Linked DNA regions of Geomonas sp. RF6. The protein of the gene in region 1 interacts with the protein of each later gene in a pairwise test. Links are inferred from orthologs where the notes say so. Each region holds a gene or a part of one and is shown on either strand. Other genes may lie near its edges. The genes, in order: prmA and rplK.

Region 1 (9,646 bases):
CGAGGGGGATCTCCTGGCGGTCGGCATCCTCGCCGACGGGGTGCGCCGCGCCATGCATCCGGTGGGGCGGGTCAGCTTCGTCGTCGACCGCAACGTGAACTACACAAACGTCTGCCAGTCGCAGTGCAAGTTCTGCGCGTTCTACCGCAATGTCGAGGACCCGGACGCCTACCTGCTGGAGACCGCGGTCATCCTGCAAAAGATCGAGGAACTGGTGGCGCAGGGGGGAACCCAGCTCCTGATGCAGGGGGGATTGCACCCCTCCCTCACCATCGACTACTTCGAGGAGCTCTTCCGCACCATCAAGGGGCGCTTTCCGAAGCTGCAGAACCACTCACTCTCCCCCGCGGAGATCACCCACGTGGCCGAGCTCTCCGGGCTCACCGTGCGCGAGGCGCTCCTCCGGCTGAAGGGGGCGGGGCTCGACTCTGTTCCGGGGGGCGGGGCGGAGATCCTCGTCGACAGCGTGCGGCAGGAGATATCCCCGAAGAAGATAGGGTGGCAGGGGTGGGCCGCGGTGATGCGCGAGGCGGCGGCGCTCGGGCTACCCACCACGGCGACGATGATGTTTGGCAGCCGCGAGCGGCCTGAGGACATCGTGGAGCACCTCTTCAGGATCCGCGACCTGCAGGACGCCGGGGGGAGCTTCACCGCCTTCATCCCCTGGACGTACCAGCCGGGGAACACCGAGCTCGGGGGCGAGGGGGCGACGGGGGTGGAGTACCTGAAGGTGCTCGCGCTCTCCCGCCTCGTGCTGCGAAACGTCCCGCACCTGCAGGCGAGCTGGGTGACGCAAGGGGCGAAGCTTGCGCAGGTGGCGCTCTCCTTCGGCGCGGACGACCTCGGCGGTACCATGCTGGAAGAAAACGTGGTGGCGGCTGCGGGATGCCAGTTCCGCATGTCGCAGCAGGAGATGATCGAGCTGATCCGCGGCGCCGGCTTCACCCCCGCCCGGCGCACGACCGTGTACGAGATTCTGGAAGAGTACTGATAGAAGGCAGAAGAGGAAAGGAGCACCCATGATCCCCTTGAGGCAAAATATCGCAGAGATGGCGGGGTATGTCCCCGGCTTCCAGCCGGCGGATGCCGCATCGTACATCAAGCTCAACACGAACGAGAACCCGTACCCGCCGGCACCTTCGGTTCTCGCCGCCATCGCTGCCGAGGCGGGGGAGGGGCTGCGCCGCTACCCGGACGCCGCAAGCCGGCTCGCGCGGGAGGAGGCAGGGCGCCTCTACGGTTTCGACCCGTCGTGGGTTATCATGGCGAACGGCTCCGACGAGGTGCTGAACAACCTGATCAGGGCCTTTGCCGGTGAGGGTGAGGAGGTGGCCTACGTCCACCCGTCCTACTCCTACTACGGCACCCTTACCAACATCCAGGGGGCAAGGGTCCGCACCTTCGGGCTCACCGACGACTTCCAGATCGCCGGGCTGCCGGAGCGGTACCAGGGGAAGCTCTTCTTTCTCACCAATCCAAATGCCCCGCTGGGATTCACCTATTCCCAGAGCTTCATCGCCTCCCTTGCCGAGCGGATCGACGGGATGCTGGTGGTGGACGAGGCGTATGCGGACTTCGCGGATGAGAACTCTCTCGAGCTCGTGAAGAGCCACGAGAACGTGGTGGTGACCCGCACCTTCTCCAAGAGCTACTCCCTCGCGGGGATGCGCCTCGGGCTTGCCATCGCGAGGCCGCAGGTCATAGATGCGCTGAACAAGATCAGGGACCACTACAACCTGGACCGCCTCGCTCAGGCGGCGGCAGCAGCGGCGCTGAAGGACCAGGAATACTTCCGCTCCTGCGTGGCGAGGATCCGGGAAACCCGCGAACGGTTTACCGCGGAGCTCCTGCGGCTCGGCTTCCAGGTCATCCCTTCCAGCGGCAACTATGTCTTCGCCACACCTCCGGGGGGGGACGGCGCCGCTCTCTACGAGGCGCTCTACCAGCGCCGCATCCTGGTGCGCCACTTCACCGACCCCCTGCTGCGCCACGGGGTGCGCATCTCCATCGGGACCGCCGAGGAGATGGCAAAAACGGTCGAGACGATAGCGCAGATCGTCGCCTGACCCACGTCTGAAGGGGGGCGCTCCCCCGTGTTGCGCCCCTTCGCGCGAAAATGTACAATGTTTTCTGGTCGTTCGGGCTATACTCCTTCTTGCACTGCGCGGTGCAAGGCTGTATTATTCTAAGCTGTTAATCTGACTAATGCAGGGAACGAAGAGAAACTCTTCTCTCTCTAAACAATCGACAGCATGTAAATGCGGAACGGTGGGAACTTTTGCTGAAGAAAAAGGATGCGGGCAACCCCGCGACGACAAACCTGGTCACCGACCAACATACGCTCGACCTCCTCGTCGAGCGGCTTTCCAAGGAAACGCTCCTCGCCTTTGATCTGGAAGCGGACTCTTTGCATCACTACACGGAGAAAGTCTGCCTGATCCAGGTGTCCACCCGGCAGGAAACCCAGCTCATCGATCCCCTGGCGCCAATCGACGTGAAGGTGCTCGCTCCGATCTTCGCCGACCCGAACGTCAGGAAGATCTTCCACGGTGCTGACTACGACATGCGCTCCCTGTACCGGGATTTCGGCATCACGGTGGTGAACCTTTTCGACACCATGATCGCCAGCCAGTTCCTGGGGGAGAGCGAGTTCGGCCTAGCCGCGCAGCTGAAGAAGCGTTTCGGGGTCGAGCTGGACAAGCGCTACCAGAAGGCGGACTGGAGCAAGCGCCCCTTCTCGCCGGAGATGATCGAGTACGCCATGAAGGACACCTCGCTCCTCATCAAGCTGTACGAGCAGCTGGAGTCGGAGCTGAGGGTGAAAGGGCGTCTCGCCTGGGTGGAGGAGGAGTCCGAGCTGGTGGCGAAGGTGCGCTCCGCCTCGCGGGAAGGGGAGCCCCTCTTCACCCGCTTCAAGGGTGCCTCGCGCATGAAGCCGCGCGAGCTCGCGGTACTGGAGGAGCTTTTGCGCTTCAGAGACGAGCGGGCGAAGGCTGCGGATGTCCCTCCTTTCAGGATCCTCGGGAACGACGCCCTGCGCGAGCTGGCGGAGAAGCAGCCGCGCAGCAACTTCGAGCTGGTGGCGGTGAACGGCCTCTCCTCCAAGCTCATCGAGAGGCTCGGGCGCGGGATTCTGCAGTCGGTCGCGGCGGGGCTCGCGGTGCCGCAGCAGAAGCTCCCGCAGATCCCTGCGGCGAAGCGGCCGGTGCTCGACAGGCTTCAGGAGGACCGGGTGAAGAAGCTGAAGGCGTGGCGCGAGGCAAAGGCGGCCGAGCTTGGGCTCGGGGTCGGGCTGGTGGCGAACAACACCCTCCTGGAGGCGCTCGCGGAGGAAGGATCCGAGCCTGGCTCTTTGCTGAAGCGCTGGCAGACGGAGGCATTCGGCGAAGAGCTCTCGACGCTGAGCCTATAGAATCTTCATCAAGATGAAAAAAAGGCGGGGCTCCCGAAAGGGGGCTCCGCCTTTTTTTTCGCCGGTTGCTCCAAACCTATTCCAGCCAGTCGAGTCCCTTTACCTTCTCACCCTTTTCCTCTTCGTGCTGAGGGAGCGCTTGCGGCGACGGATTTTCCTCCGCCGGCTTCGGCTCGTCCGGTGGGAAGAGGTCCTCAAGCTCGAAGCCACCCTTCCCGAAGGAAGATGTACTCCCCCCGCTTTTCCCCGTGCTGTTCAATTCGGAGAAGTGGATGAAGTCGTCGAGGGTGAATTCCCCCTTCATCCCTTCTTGCAGTGCGGTTGCACCTGGCGGGGGTGCTGCCGGTGGTGCCTGCTTCGGAGCGGGATGCTCAACGGCAGACGCTACTTTTTGCCGAGACGGCTTTGCCGCCGTCACGGCATCGGGGGAAATTGCTTCTGTTGCCGGAAGGTCGAAGGGGGCCGGTTCGGCGGTGGCGATGACGACGTTCGCCGGGGGAGGCTCTGCCGGAGGCGCTACCCGCAAAGGAGGCTCGGGGGGCATCGTTGCCGCCGGAGGGGGCTCGAGCGGCGTGCTGTCAAAGGCGAAGTCGTCGGGGGAAAAGTCGGCGGCGCCGGCTGCCATGGCGGGGAGGGGATCTGCAGCCGATGTCGGCGGGGGAGCCGCAAAGGGAAGGTTGCCGGGGACTTCCGCATCATCCGGTGCTGCTCCCGTTTGCTGCTCCTCTTTCGCGGGTGGGTGGACCAGGGCGCGGATGTTGAAGCTCGCCTTGAAGGCGGCCAGGTCCTTGCCGCATTTCCTGCAGGTGTCGTGGAACTCGAAGCTGTTGAAACCGCACTTGGGGCATTTCATAGCTCTGGCTCCTGTTGTACTGTTACCCTAAATCCCCCCACTGGAACTGCAGTATGGCGATGACGGCGAGACCGGCAGTCTCCGTGCGCAGGATGCGTCTGCCGAGGGAGACGGGGATGAAGCCGCAGCGGCGCGCTGCCTCTACTTCCTCGGGGGTGAGCCCCCCTTCGGGGCCAACCACGACCGCCACGCTCTCCGGAGCGGCAGTCGCTGAAAGTGCCTGCCTAAGCCCGGTGACCTCCTCCCCTTCCCAGAGCAACAGCTTAACAGAGTGCTCCGACCCCCGCAACACGGCCTCCAACTTCCCGCCGAGAAGGACGGCAGGGACAGATCTCCTTCCGCACTGCCGGGCCGCCTCCTGCACGATCTTCTCGCAGCGGTCCAGGCGCCCCGCCTCGCGCCCTTCCTTCAGCTTGACGACAGAGCGGGCAGCGGCAAACGCCACTACCTCGGCGACTCCGAGCTCCGTCGCCTTCTGCAGCACCATGTCGAGCTTCTCCCCCTTCGGAAGCCCCTGGTAGAGGGTGATGCGGGGAGCCAATTCCTCCTCCCCGGCATCGCTCTCCGTTATGCGCACGGTGAGGCTTTTGGCCTCCACCGCCTCGATGGTGCCGAGATGGCGCCTGCCGGCGTCGTCGGTAAGGGCGACTTCCGCCCCCTCCTTCAGGCGCAGCACGCGCACCATGTGCTTGAAGAGCTCTCCGCTGACATGCGCCCTTTCCCCTTCGATGGTGTTGGGGCCGAGAAAGAAGGAACGCATCGCTACCCTCTTTCTTCCTTGCGGAAGGTGAGGCAGCTCCATTCCGCCTCTGTCGGTGCCTCCACGGCGGTAAGGGTGGAGAACGCGGCGCTTACCATCGCTGCCTTCTCCGTCAGGATCCCCGAGAGTATCAGCCACCCCCCCGGCCGCACGACTGCGATGAGCTGGGCGGAGAGGCGCACCAGCTCTTCTGCGAGGATGTTCGCGAGGACGACGCCAAACTCCTCCTTCAACTCCGCGAGGTCGGTGGTGGACGCTGCGACCCTGTCCGCGACGCCGTTGATGGCGAGATTCTCCTCCGTCACCCGCACCGCCTCCGGGTCGATGTCCACCGCCACGATCCTCTGCGCGCCCATGAGCGCCGCGGCGATGCTCAGAACCCCCGAGCCGGTGCCGACGTCGAGGGCCGGCTCCGGGAGGGTGCCGTTCCCGTGCTGAAGCCAGATCCGCTCCAGCGACTCGAGGCACATCCGGGTGGTGGGGTGGGCCCCCGTGCCGAAGGCCATCCCCGGGTCGATCTGGATCATCAGGTCCCCCTCGGCCTCCTGGTATTCCTCCCACGTCGGCTTGATGACCATTCTCTCCCCGATGCGCACCGGTTTGAAGTAGGCCTTCCAGTTGTTGGCCCAGTCCTCGTTGCGGATCGTGGATACCACGGGGGGGACGTACACGAAGCCGTCGAAAGAGGGGCCGTGCTCAACGAGGAACCGCTCCACCTTGCTGCGCGTCTCCTCGAGTGCGGGGTCCAGCGGCAGGTATCCCTTCACCTGCTTCACCGGGGAGTCCTCGAGGGAGTCGAGGGAAAAGGTGTCCAAATGGAGATTCTCTATGCTCACGCCGTTTCCGGTCAGCTCCACGAGAAAGGCCGCCAAACTGTCCACCATGGCGGCCGGTACTTCACAGGCGATCTCCGCCCAGTCCGTAGTCATCTTTTGGGGTGCTCCTTGCCAACTTTTTTCAGGTAACCTAGCAGAATAGCGGGCTCCAAGGCAATCAAAACCTTGACAAGTGAAAAAAGAAGGGGCCTAATTATAATTAAAACGAGGATTTTAATGACAAGGTCCGTTTCCGGAGGCTTTTCCCATTAATTTAGTTTTTGCGTAATACTAAAAAAAATGGTATATATCTAATGAGTTGCGCGGTCGGGGGTGTAACTCCCCCATATAAGAGGATTTTTTGGTGATAGATGCCATGAAGCACGTCTATCTGCTTTCTGACGCAACGGGTGAAACTGTTGAGCGGGTGGCGCGGGCGGCGCTGACCCAGTTCAAGGATGTGGACGTCAAGCTGCACAGGGTGGGACAGATCCGCACCCGGGACGACATCGTCCGGGCGCTCGACGAGGTAAGCCGCGAGCCGGGGATCATCTTTTACACCCTTGTAAATACCGAACTCGCGCAGCTGGTCAGGAACGAGACGGAGGCGCGCGAGCTCGAGGCTGTCGATCTCATCACCCCCCTCCTTTTCAAGCTGGCGGAGTTTCTCCACATGCCGCCGCAGAAGTTGCCGGGGCTGCAGTACCAGATGAACTCGGAGTACTACCGCAGGATGGAGGCGGTGGACTTCACCGTGAAGCAGGACGACGGCCAGGAGCCGCGCAACCTGCACAAGGCCGACATCGTGCTGGTAGGGGTGTCCCGGACCTCGAAGACGCCGCTATCGATGTACCTCGCCCACAAGGGGTACAAGGTCGCCAATGTACCGCTGGTCCAGGGAATCGAGCCACCGAAGGAACTCACCCAGGTCGAACAGAACCGGGTCGTCGGACTCATCATCGAGCCCCAGCGGCTGGTGGACATACGCAGTGCACGCCTCAGAAACCTCCGGCAGAGCCCGCGGGGGAGCTATGCAGATTACAAACAGGTGGAGGACGAGCTTTCCTTCTGCCGCAGATTTTTCCGGTCGCATCCCGAGTGGCTGGTAATCGATGTGACGAACAAGTCTGTGGAGGAGTCTGCAGCCGAGATACTGAGCAGGCTCCACGGCGAAATACGGCACGACTAGCTTACCTATTACACAAGTACAGAGAGAGGAAATGGACATGAGAATCCTGGTAGTTGAAGATGAAAAAAAGGTGGCGAGCTTTATCAAGCGCGGCCTCGAAGAGGAGCAGTACGAGGTTCATACTGCTGCCGACGGCGAAGAGGGGCTCAAGCTCGCGCTGGAAAAGCCGTTCGAGCTGATCGTGCTCGACTGGATGCTGCCTAAGAAGGATGGATTGAGCGTTTTGAAGGAGCTGAGGGAGAAGAAGAATACCACCCCGATCCTCATGCTTACTGCCAAGGACTCTGTTGAAGATATCGTAGCAGGACTCGATTCCGGTTCTGACGACTATCTCACCAAGCCGTTTGCCTTCGCCGAGCTTCTGGCCAGGGTGAGAGCGCTGATGCGCAGAAGCGAGCTCGACAGGGGCGCGGAGATCCGCTTCGCCGACCTCAGGCTCGACCCGGTCACCCACAAGGTGTGGCGCAAGGAGAAGGAGATCGATCTTACCGCGAAGGAGTACGGGCTCCTCGAGTACTTCATGCGCAACCCGCACCAGGTGCTCACGAGGACGATGATCGCGGAGCATGTCTGGGACTACACCTTCGACAGCTTTACGAACATCATCGACGTGTACGTGAACTACCTCAGGAAGAAGATCGACCGCGACGCAGACAAGAAGCTCATCCACACCGTGCGCGGCGTAGGGTACATCCTCAAGGAAGAGGAATAGTTCCTCCCCTCCCTCACATATAGCCGGCTCCCGCACCCCGGGCGCTGGCGATGAAACAGACAGCGGACGATTCTTTGGCGCGACTACAGCCAGGGATATCGTCCGCTGCTGTTTTTGGGGCGCCCCGCCCCCTTGCGCTCCCCTTTAGAAGGGTGTTGACAAAGAGTGGCCGCATGATTACTTTCTGTCTCGTTTGCTGGGGCACACCCGCCCCTTCCTGCCTTTACGGCTACGATCGTATTGTCCAAGAGCCGCTTTGCGAGAGCGCCCGTGGCGCCCGTTTTTTATCAAAGAGAGCTTTCCAGGAGGTACCATGCGGAAACGGCCACTTAGCACCCTTATCCACCTCGTCTTCACCCAGATCCTGCTCTTTGCCTGCACCGGGGGCGCCTACGCCTCGAGTGCCCCCCTCCCCGATTTCGTCGCGCTGGCAAAGAAGCTGAAGCCGACCGTCGTGAACATCAGTACCTCGAAGACTGTGGGCCCGAAGAAGATGCAGCATCCGGGGGGGGATCCTTTCCAGGAATACTTCGAGCGTTTCTTCGATCAGCCGCGCCAGGCGTTCAAGCAAAAGAGCCTCGGCTCCGGCTTCATCATCAGCGACGACGGCTACATCCTCACCAACAACCATGTGGTCTCCGGTGCGGACGAGATAACGGTGAAGCTTTCCGATCGCCGGGAGTTCAAGGGGGTGCTGAAGGGGAGGGACGAGAAGCTCGATCTCGCGCTGATAAAGATAGAGGCAAAGGCGCACCTGCCGGTGGCGACTCTCGGCGACAGCGACAAGCTTGAGGTCGGGCAGTGGGTGATGGCGATAGGCAACCCCTTCGGACTTGCCCAGACCGTCACCGCAGGGATCGTCAGCGCGGAGGGGCGAGTCATCGGCTCGGGTCCGTATGACAACTTCATCCAGACCGACGCCTCCATCAACCCCGGAAACTCCGGAGGGCCCCTTTTCGACACGAAAGGGGATGTCGTAGGTATAAATACGGCCATCCTCGCCGGAGGGCAGGGGATCGGCTTCGCCATACCGGTAAACCTCGCGAAGGAGATCATCTCGCAGCTGAAGGAGAACGGCAGGGTGACGCGTGGCTGGCTCGGTGTTTCGGTGCAGCCGGTGACGGCGGATCTCGCTGCCTCCTTCAACCTGCCGGAGGAGCAGGGCGCCCTGGTCGCGGAGGTCGTGGACGGCAGCCCCGCACAGAAGGTGGGGATCAAGGAAGGTGACGTCATCCTGGAGTTTGACGGGAAAACGGTGCACGAGATGAACGAGCTGCCGCGCCTCGTGGCGGGTACGCCGGTCGGGAAGAAGGTGCCGGTCCTCGTCCTGCGCGACGGTAAGAAGCAGAAGTTCACGGTGCCGATCGAGCAGCTGAAGGACGGAGAGGGAACGGAGGATGTGGCGGTCTCGCAGGACAAGCTCGGGCTGAAGGTATCGGAGCTGACGAAAGAGCAGGCTGAGCGGATGCGGCTGGTGGAGGGGGGAATCGTGGTCTCCGAGGTTCAGCCGGACGGCGTGGCGGACCGCGCCGGAATCGCAGCCGGCGACGTCATAAAGGAGATAAACACCATAAAGATCGGGTCGCTTGCCGACTACAACAAGGCTCTTTCCACCGTGAAGAAGGGGGGGTACCTGAGGGCGCTGCTGCGCCGGGGCCGCTCCTCTCTCTTCGTGGCGATGAGGGTCGACTAGCCTTCCTTTGTCACCCGTCCCGTCCCTTCAAGTCGGGGGAGGCGGGGCGGGTGGCTTTACTCTTCCTTTTGCTCCCTTTCCAGTCCCACCTTCCGCATCCTCATCCTGGTGTTACTCTCCCCGAAAGGCAGCCTCCACCTCCTGCCGCAAAAGATTTTCCTCCCCGAGGTGCCTCGGAGAGAAGTGAAACGGGATGACGCGCGCCACCTGCG
Region 2 (9,747 bases), 1.3 Mb from region 1 along the record:
CCAGACGAGACCGCTGCGGGCGCCCCTCTCCCGCCTCTACTCCTGGCGCCTCGGCGCTCCCCTCGATATCGAGGCGATGCGCGAGGGGTGCCGTCGCCTTGTCGGGAAACACGACTTCGCCGCCTTCCGCGGCTCCAACTGCGCCGCAAAGACGACGGTGCGGACCATTCACTCGCTGGAGCTTCGCGAGGAGGGGGAGTTCCTCCACCTGGAGGTGAACGGCAGCGGCTTCCTGAAAAACATGGTGCGCGTCATGACGGGGACGCTCGTGGAGGTGGGGCAGGGGAGGATGACACCCGATGACATCTCCCGGCTTCTGAAGACGGGTGACCGGCGTCAGGCGGGGATGACGGCGCCCCCCCAAGGCCTTTGCCTGATGGAAGTGTTTTATCCGGAGGAACTGATTCCGCTGGAGTGCGCGCCGGGGGCGGGGGAGCCGCCTTTACACTCTTTACTGGAAGGTGACGGGTGAGGTAATGTTAAGAAAAGACGCCTGCCGACTTTTTGTCTTGACATGCTTCTTCAAATCAATTAAATTTTCAACTTTCTGTGTGTCCGACTGACAATTCCGATAGCTGTGAGGTTTCGATGAAAACGCAAGTTGCTAAAAAAGATGATGTTGCCAGGGACTGGTACCTGGTTGATGCGGATAGCAAGGTGCTCGGCCGTGTTGCGACAGAGATTGCCAACGTGCTCCGCGGCAAGAACAAGCCTACCTTTACCCCCAGCGTCGATACCGGCGACTTCGTGATCGTCGTAAATGCCGAGAAGATTGCCCTCACCGGCAAGAAGCTTTCCGACAAGACCTACTACAGCCACTCCGCGTTCCCCGGCGGTCTCAAAGAGATCACCGCAGGGAAACTTTTGGAGAAGAAGCCCGAAGACCTGCTGAAGAAAGCTGTCAAGGGTATGCTCCCGAAGAACAAGCTGGCTCGCCACATGCTGAAGAAACTGAAGATCTACACCGGTGGATCTCATCCGCATGAGGCTCAGCAGCCTAAGACTCTGAATATATAATTCGTCCATCAGGAGATATCAAATGGCAGCAAGCTATTATGCAACGGGGAAAAGGAAGTCATCGATTGCCAGGGTCTGGATCAAGGCCGGCAGTGGCGAAATCACTGTGAACAGCAAGCCGATCGACCAGTACTTCGGCAGGGAAACCTCCAAGATGATCGTGAACCAGCCGCTGGAGATCACGGAGAATCTCGGCAAGTTCGACATCACCGTGACCGTCAGGGGCGGTGGCGACTCCGGCCAGGCCGGCGCTATCAAGCACGGCATCACCAAGGCCCTCATCGAGGCCGATGCCGATCTGCGCGGCACGCTGAAGAAAGCCGGGTTCATCACCCGCGATTCCCGCGTGAAGGAAAGAAAGAAGTACGGCAAGAAGGCAGCTCGCGCCAGCTTCCAGTTCTCCAAGCGCTAATAGCTTTCTGGAAGGGCAATTCAAGGTTAGGCAAAGGAGGAGTCCGCAAGGGCTCCTCCTTTTGCTGTTTGTACTGAAAACTCTCCTGCATCGGCTTGTCCCGATGAAGGGGGCTGGCTCCAGGTACCTGTCCCCCTCCTGTTGTCATGACTGTTGCGGGACGCAGTAGCGAAAGGGTAGAATCTCAGGAGCCGCAGGCACGCATCCACGCTGGAGGGGGCGCCGGCGGCTTCCAATGATCAAGGAGGCGTTCATGCTGAAGGTTGCCATCGTCGGAGCAAGCGGCTACACAGGTGTAGAGCTCTTGCGCATACTCCACAACCACCCCGAGGTCGCCGTTACCTGTGTCACTTCCGAGCAGAGCGCGGGGAAACTCGTGAGCGACATTTTTCCCACCCTGCGCGGGCGGATGGACATAGTTCTGGAGCACCTGGAGCCTGTGCACATCGCGGAGAAGGTCGACATCGTATTCACCGCGCTGCCGCACAAGGCGGCGATGGAGGTCGTGCCGACCTTCCTGAAGATGGGGAAGGTGGTGGTCGATCTCTCCGCCGACTACCGCCTGCACGACGCCGAGGTGTACGGGCGCTGGTACGACCGCCATCTGAATCCCGAGCTTCTGGAAGAGGCGGTGTACGGCATCCCGGAGCTGCGCAGGGAAGAGATCTCCAATGCCTCTCTCGTTGCCAATCCGGGGTGCTATCCGACGAGCATCATCCTCGGTCTGGCCCCCCTCTTGAAGGGGAAGGTCGTCGATCCCTCCTCCATCATCGTCTCTTCGGCCTCCGGCGTCTCCGGCGCGGGGCGCGGCGCCAAGGTCGACAACCTCTACTGCGAGGTGAACGAGGGGTTCAAAGCGTACGCCGTAGGCGGGGTGCATCGACACATCCCCGAGATCGAGCAGGAACTCTCGCTTCTGGCTGGCACCGACGTGGTGATCTCCTTCACGCCGCATCTCGTTCCGATGGACCGCGGCATCCTCTCCACTATCCATGTGAATCCAGCGGGGAAGGTGTCGGCTTCCGAGCTGATCACCCTTTACGAGACCTTCTACGACGGCGAGCCGTTCGTGCGCATCCTTCCGGAGAAGACGTTTCCTGCCACCTCGCACGTGCGCGGCTCCAACTTCTGCGACATCGGCATCGCGGTGGACGAGCGCACCGGCCGCATCATCGTCGTCTCCGCAATCGATAACCTGGTGAAGGGCGCCTCCGGCCAGGCGGTGCAGAACATGAACCTCCTCTGCGGCTTCCCCGAGACGCTGGGGCTCGACATGCTCGGAGTCTTCCCGTAATCCCTTTTTCCGTACCCCCTCCCTCTCGGGGGAGGGGGCGGACGCTCTGCTGGCAGTGCTGCGCCCTTTCGGGTGCTTTACAGGAACCTATGAAAAAAGTGATCTCCGGCAGCAGGCCGGGACAGTTCCTTCCCATGACCGCAGAAGAAGCGCGGAAGCGGGGATGGAACGAGCTGGACGTTGTCTTCGTCACCGGCGATGCCTATGTTGATCATCCCTCCTTCGGTGTTCCCCTTCTGGCACGTCTTCTCGAGTCGAAAGGACTTCGCGTCGGTATCATCGCCCAGCCCGACTGGCGCAGCAAGGAGCCGTTCATGGCTCTGGGGCGCCCGCGCCTTTTCTTCGCGGTCGCGGCGGGTGCCATGGACTCCATGGTCGCCCATTACACCCCCGCAAGAAAGCTGCGCCGCGACGATGCCTACACCCCCGGAAACCAGCACGGCGCCCGCCCCAATCGCGCCACCATCGTGTACACCTCGCGGCTGAAAGAGGCGTATCGCGACGTGCCGGTGGTGATCGGCGGCATCGAGGCGAGCCTCAGGCGACTTGCCCACTACGACTTCTGGGAGGACAAGGTGCGCCGCTCCATCCTCCTGGACGCGAAGGCTGACCTTCTCGTCTTCGGGATGGGAGAGCGGCCGCTCCTGGAGGTGACGGAGCGACTTTTGAAGGGTGAGCCGTTCGCGTCGATCCGGGACGTTCGAGGCACCGCGTTTGCCGCTTCCACGTTGCCGGAATGTGCGGCAGTGCTGCAGCTCCCTTCCTTCGAGGAGGTGGCGGCGGACAGGGCGAAGTATGCGGAGGCCTTTCGGCTCTATGCCGGGGAGCAGAATCCCTTTTGCGCCAAAACGGTGGTACAGCCTCACGCCGCCCGCTACCTGGTGTGTAACCCGCCGTCCTTGCCGCTGGAGCCCGAGGGGCTGGACGCCCTCTATGCGCTCCCCTTTCAGAAGGCGCCCCACCCCTCCTACAGGGAGGCGATCCCGGCATACGAGCAGATCCGTGCCTCCATAACCAGCCATCGCGGCTGCTTCGGTGGCTGCGCCTTTTGCGCTATCGCACAGCACCAGGGAAAGATCATCCAGTCCCGCTCGGAAGAGTCGATACTCTCGGAGCTGGAGCGTCTGACCGGTCACGGCTGGTTCAGGGGTAGCGTCACCGACATCGGCGGCCCGACCGCGAATATGTACGGCCTCTCCTGCGGCAATAGCGCGGCCCTTTCCAGGTGTCGCCGTGACAGCTGCCTCTTTCCCGCGCCGTGCCACAATCTCGTCACCGACGACAGGAGGAGCGCCCGGCTTCTCGCCTCCAGCCGGCAGGTAAAAGGGGTGAAGCATGTTGCGGTTTCCTCCGGGGTACGTTACGATCTCCTGGAGCGCCAGAAGGGGTACCTGCGGGAACTCCTGGGGCATCACGTCGGGGGGCTTCTGAAGGTTGCTCCCGAGCACCTGTGCGACCGCGTGACGGAGACGATGCGAAAGCCGGGGAAGGGGTCGTTCGAGAAGTTCCGGGAGGCGTTCGAGCGGCAGAGTGCAAAGCACGGAAAGAGGCAGCACATCGTTCCGTACTTCATCTCCGGCCACCCTGGGTGCACCCTCTCGGACATGGTCGACCTGGCGCTCATCCTGAAACGGTGGGGAATGAAGGTGGAGCAGGTGCAGGATTTCACCCCGACCCCCGGCACGCTCGCCACGTGCATGTATTACACAGGGATCGATCCCTTCACCGGGGAGCAGGTGCACGTGGCCCGGACCGACCGGGAGAAGGGGCAGCAAAAAGCTCTGCTTTTATACCATCTTCCGGAGCAGAGGAAGGCGTGCCTCGATGCCCTGCGAGCCTGCGGGCGACGCTCGGAGGAGGCGGAGCTGTTCGGGGGGAAGCGGGGCCCGGCGGGACCCGGGAAATAAATTTCACAACCCTGAAAAAATAATGATTGACACCCGGAGCGTTTTGCTTTAAAAGTTGGGCTTCGTTTGCCGCACCAAACACGGAGCGGCGGAGCAGGTGGTCAGGCTGGTGTAGCTCAATTGGCAGAGCAGCTGACTTGTAATCAGCAGGTTGCGGGTTCGAGTCCCATCACCAGCTCCAGAAAAACTTTCCGCGCAACGTCTGGAGGGATTCCCGAGCGGCCAAAGGGAACAGACTGTAAATCTGTCGTCATCGACTTCGGAGGTTCGAATCCTCCTCCCTCCACCATAAAAACTGCAGACGAGATGGGCGCCGCCCTTGGTCAGGAGACCGAAGGTCGCATGCACTGGCAAGGCTGGTAGCACATCAAGTCAAAAAGCTTCAGGCGGGAATAGCTCAGTTGGCTAGAGCGTCAGCCTTCCAAGCTGAGGGTCGCGGGTTCGAGTCCCGTTTCCCGCTCCAAACAACATCGCAAGCCCACATAGCTCAGTAGGCAGAGCACTTCCTTGGTAAGGAAGAGGTCACCGGTTCGAATCCGGTTGTGGGCTCCACTCCCCCAAAGCACTCACAAATTGCTATAGTTTCGGTATATAACGGGAGGATTCCTACAATGGCCAAAGCAAAATTCGAAAGAACCAAACCGCACGTTAACATCGGGACCATCGGTCACGTTGACCATGGCAAGACCACTCTTACCGCCGCCATCACCAAGGTGCTCGCAGGTAAAGGTCAGGCTGAGTTCAAGGCGTTCGACCAGATCGACAACGCACCGGAAGAGCGCGAGCGCGGTATTACTATCGCTACTGCACACGTCGAGTACGAGACCGACAAGCGCCACTATGCACACGTGGACTGCCCGGGTCACGCCGACTACGTGAAGAACATGATCACCGGTGCTGCCCAGATGGACGGCGCTATCCTGGTTGTTTCCGCAGCTGACGGCCCGATGCCGCAGACCCGCGAGCACATCCTCCTTGCGCGTCAGGTCGGCGTCCCCTACATCGTTGTCTTCCTGAACAAGGCAGACATGGTGGACGACGAGGAGCTCCTCGAACTGGTCGAGCTGGAAGTTCGCGAGCTTCTCTCCTCCTACGACTTCCCGGGCGACGACATCCCCATCGTGAAGGGTTCCGCTCTGAAAGGGCTCGAAGGGGACAAGGGCGAGCTCGGCGAGCAGGCGATCCTTGCTCTCATGGACGCAGTCGACTCCTACATCCCGGAGCCGCAGCGTGCTGTTGACCGTCCGTTCCTCATGCCGGTCGAGGACGTTTTCTCCATCTCCGGTCGTGGTACCGTCGCCACCGGCCGCGTCGAGCGCGGTATCGTGAAGGTCGGCGAGGAGATCGAGATCGTCGGCATCAAGACCACCGCCAAGACGACCGTCACCGGCGTCGAGATGTTCAGGAAGCTCCTGGACGAAGGTCGTGCAGGGGACAACATCGGCGCGCTGCTGCGCGGCGTGAAGCGTGAGGACATCGAGCGCGGCCAGGTTCTGGCCAAGCCGGGCTCCATCACCCCCCACACGAAGTTCAAGGCAGAAGCCTATATCCTCTCCAAGGAAGAGGGCGGCCGCCACACCCCGTTCTTCAACGGCTACCGTCCGCAGTTCTACTTCAGGACCACCGACGTGACCGGCGTTGTGGACCTCGAGCCGGGGACCGAGATGGTGATGCCGGGCGACAACGTCGCCATCACCGTGAACCTCATCACCCCGATCGCCATGGACGAAGGGCTTCGCTTCGCAATCCGCGAAGGCGGCCGCACCGTCGGCGCAGGGGTGGTAAGCTCCATCATAGCCTAGGCAGGACAGTTTTTCGCTTCACCTCCACACGGGGGTGAAGCGAAAAAGTACAAGCTTTAAGAGGATACAGTCATGAGAGACATCATCACCCTGTCCTGCACCGAGTGCAAACAGCGCAACTATACCACCACGAAAAACAAGAAGACGACCCCCCAGAAGCTGGAGTTCTCCAAGTACTGCCGCTTCTGCCGCAAGCATACTCCTCACAAGGAAACGAAATAACATAGTGTGGGCTTGGTCTCGCTGCCAAGCCCCTGTTGCAGGCCAGTAGCTCTAACGGCTAGAGCACCGGTCTCCAAAACCGGGTGTTGGGGGTTCGAATCCCTCCTGGCCTGCCATTTTTATTTCACAGTAGCGATACGGGGTGTGACTAGTGCTGGCGAAAAGTAAGAATTTCTTCCAGGAAGTACAGGCTGAACTTGCCAAGGTGACCTGGCCTACCCGCAAGGAAACCATTTCCACAGCTCAGGTAGTCGTTGTCATCATCGTTCTCATCTCTTTGTATCTTGGCGCCTGCGACGCTCTCCTTGCCAAGCTCATCAGGGTTATACTCCGCTAGAGGACGTAAATACATGGCACACAAATGGTACGGCGTTCACACCTACTCCGGCTTCGAGAACAAGGTGCGCCTCTCCTTATTGGAGCGCATCAAAAATCTCGAGATGGAGCATCTCTTCGGAGAGATCCTGATCCCGTGTGAGACCGTAGTCGAACTGAAAAAAGGGGAGAAGCGGACTTCCACCAGGAAGTTCTTCCCCGGTTACATACTGGTCAACATGGAGCTCAACGACGACAGCTGGCACGTGGTCAAGGAGACTTCCAAGGTGACCGGATTCGTCGGCGGCAACAATCCCTTCCCGATTCCTGACGAAGAGGTGGCAAAGATCACCAGGCGCATGGAAGAGGGGGCCGAGAAGCCCCGCCCGAAGGTCCTTTTCGAGGTCGGAGAGACGGTACGGGTCATCGACGGCCCCTTCCTGAACTTCTCCGGCGTTGTGGAGGACGTGAAGCCCGACAAGGGGAAACTGAGGGTCATGGTCAGCATCTTTGGCAGGGCGACACCTGTTGAGCTCGAGTTCATGCAGGTGGAGAAGCAGTAGGGAACCGCGCAAAGTATCCGGAAGTCACGGAAAGAATAAAGGAGTTTAGCAATGGCCAAGAAGATTACAGGTTATATAAAGCTGCAGGTTCCCGCCGGAAAGGCCAACCCCTCGCCGCCGATCGGCCCGGCGCTCGGTCAGCACGGCGTCAACATCATGGAATTCTGCAAGGCGTTCAACGCCAAGACGCAGGGGGACGAGGGGACCATCACTCCGGTGGTGATCACGGTCTACGCCGACCGCTCCTTTACCTTCATCACCAAGACTCCGCCGGCTCCGATCCTGATCAAGAAGGCTCTCGGCCTCGCCAGCGGCTCCGCTACCCCCAACAAGAACAAGGTGGGTAAGCTGACCAAGGACCAGGTTCGCGAGATCGCCGCCAAGAAGATGCCCGACCTCAATGCCGCAAGTCTGGAAGCGGCAATGAAGACGATCGAGGGCACCGCGCGCAGCATGGGCGTTGAAATAGTTTAAAGATAAAGAGAGGGTAAACGGAAATGGCTACTACTAAAAAGCTTAAAGAGGCTCTGGCCAAGGTGGACAGGACCAAGAGCTATCCCCTCACGGACGGGCTTGAGCTGGTGAAAAGCGCTTCCTTCGCGAAGTTCGACGAGACCGTCGACCTCGTGGTGAAGCTCGGCGTCGACCCCCGCCACGCAGACCAGATGGTGCGCGGCGCAGTCGTGCTGCCCCACGGCCTCGGGAAGGAAGTCCGCGTCCTCGTCTTCGCGAAAGGGGAGAAAGAGCGCGAGGCCCGCGAGGCCGGTGCAGACTACGTCGGTGCTGACGATCTCGTGCAGAAGATCCAGGGCGGCTGGTTCGAGTTCGATACCGCCATCGCCACCCCGGACATGATGGGCGTCGTCGGCAAGATCGGCAAGCTCCTCGGTCCCCGCGGTCTGATGCCGAACCCGAAGGTCGGCACCGTCACCTTCGACCTCGCCCGCGCCATCAAGGAGTCGAAGTCCGGCAAGGTGGAATTCCGCGTCGAGAAGGCCGGCATCATCCACGCTCCGGTAGGGAAGGTATCGTTCCCGGCCGAGACCCTCAAAGCAAACGTTCTGGCACTGGTGGAGGCTCTTCAGAAGGCGAAGCCTGCCGCCGCCAAGGGCACCTACATGAAGAAGATCTCCGTGTCTTCCACCATGGGCCCCGGCGTACCGATCGATCTCGCCGAAGTAACCGCCAGCCTCAAATAGATACGCTTCAAAAGCCAAAGTCAAAGACAGTAGGCGCACCCTCCCCCGGGGGGGGTGCTTAATAGCCGGATCGGGCGACCTACCGAGACTTGCAGACGTTGCCGGAAAATTCCCGCAACTTCCTGACTTTGGCCGGGCCCCGCCCCATACACCAAAAGAAAGGAGGAAAGCGCTTGAATAAGGAAAACAAACAGCAACTTGTTGCCGAGATGCACGACAAGCTCCTGAGGGCGCAGGCTGCGTTTCTCGCGGATTTCCGCGGCATGAACGTGGGCCAGGCTACCGAGCTCAGGAACGAGCTGCGCAAGGCAGGCGTCGAGTTCAAGGTTGTGAAGAACACCCTGCTCGACATCGCGTCCAAGGGCACCGACAAAGAGGCCTTGAGCCCCTACTACGCCGGTCCCACCGCGATCGCTCTGAGCTACGACGATCCGGTCGCAGCAGCGAAAGTGCTGTCGAAGTTTGCCAAGGATGCCACCAACCCCTTCACGCTGAAGGCTGGTGTGCTGACCGGCAAGGCTATCGGCGTGGCCGACATCCAGGCTTTGGCAGACATGCCGAGCCGCGAAGTGCTGCTGGGCCGCCTGCTGGGCACGCTCCAGGCACCGACCAGCAACTTCGTACGCGTCCTTGCTGCCGTTCCGGGCGGCTTCGTACGCGCGCTCGACGCTATCAGGGCCCAGAAAGACGGCCAGTAGAGCTTACCCACTAACGATCTAACAATATCCCACGGAGGAGATAGAAAATGGCTATTACCAAAGAAGAAGTAATCAGCTTCATCGAGAACATGTCCGTCCTCGAACTCGCAGGGCTCGTGAAAGAGCTGGAAGAGAAGTTCGGCGTTTCCGCAGCAGCACCGATGGCAGTTGCTGCCGCTGCAGGCCCGGCAGTTGCCGCTGAGGCAGCTGAAGAGAAGACCGAGTTCGACGTTATCCTGAAGGCCGCTGGCGCCAACAAGATCGCCGTCATCAAGGTCGTGCGCGCTCTTACCTCCCTTGGTCTGAAGGAAGCGAAGG

Evidence for each region.
Region 2: the proteins of prmA (region 1) and rplK interact in binary tests that used the Escherichia coli proteins (3 or more experiments, as listed by UniProt). The link is inferred for Geomonas sp. RF6 from one-to-one orthologs.

Annotation. Positions count from the first base shown.
Region 1 is NZ_CP087999.1:1,537,812-1,547,457, reverse strand. Bases 3,992-6,760 are described here. They hold prmA (50S ribosomal protein L11 methyltransferase), read right to left. Parts: upstream 5,955-6,760; coding sequence 5,028-5,954; downstream 3,992-5,027. Other genes in these bases: LPW11_RS06635 (pyruvate, water dikinase regulatory protein), read left to right, coding at 6,217-6,760; LPW11_RS06645 (16S rRNA (uracil(1498)-N(3))-methyltransferase), read right to left, coding at 4,288-5,025; LPW11_RS06650 (hypothetical protein), read right to left, coding at 3,992-4,265. Also shown: mqnC (cyclic dehypoxanthinyl futalosine synthase), read left to right, coding at 1-991; hisC (histidinol-phosphate transaminase), read left to right, coding at 1,020-2,066; LPW11_RS06655 (ribonuclease D), read left to right, coding at 2,279-3,412; more of LPW11_RS06650, read right to left, coding at 3,489-3,991; more of LPW11_RS06635, read left to right, coding at 6,761-7,029; LPW11_RS06630 (response regulator transcription factor), read left to right, coding at 7,067-7,741; LPW11_RS06625 (DegQ family serine endoprotease), read left to right, coding at 8,055-9,434; LPW11_RS06620 (ribonuclease Z), read right to left, coding at 9,546-9,646. UniProt on the Escherichia coli protein: Methylates ribosomal protein L11.
Region 2 is NZ_CP087999.1:2,883,648-2,893,394, forward strand. Bases 6,425-9,294 are described here. They hold rplK (50S ribosomal protein L11), read left to right. Parts: upstream 6,425-7,583; coding sequence 7,584-8,006; downstream 8,007-9,294. Other genes in these bases: tuf (elongation factor Tu), read left to right, coding at 6,425-6,432; rpmG (50S ribosomal protein L33), read left to right, coding at 6,505-6,654; secE (preprotein translocase subunit SecE), read left to right, coding at 6,806-6,991; nusG (transcription termination/antitermination protein NusG), read left to right, coding at 7,005-7,532; rplA (50S ribosomal protein L1), read left to right, coding at 8,030-8,731. In the rest of the region: rplM (50S ribosomal protein L13), read left to right, coding at 589-1,017; rpsI (30S ribosomal protein S9), read left to right, coding at 1,040-1,429; argC (N-acetyl-gamma-glutamyl-phosphate reductase), read left to right, coding at 1,683-2,723; LPW11_RS12430 (YgiQ family radical SAM protein), read left to right, coding at 2,813-4,630; more of tuf, read left to right, coding at 5,242-6,424; more of rplJ, read left to right, coding at 9,295-9,429; rplL (50S ribosomal protein L7/L12), read left to right, coding at 9,477-9,747. UniProt on the Escherichia coli protein: Forms part of the ribosomal stalk which helps the ribosome interact with GTP-bound translation factors.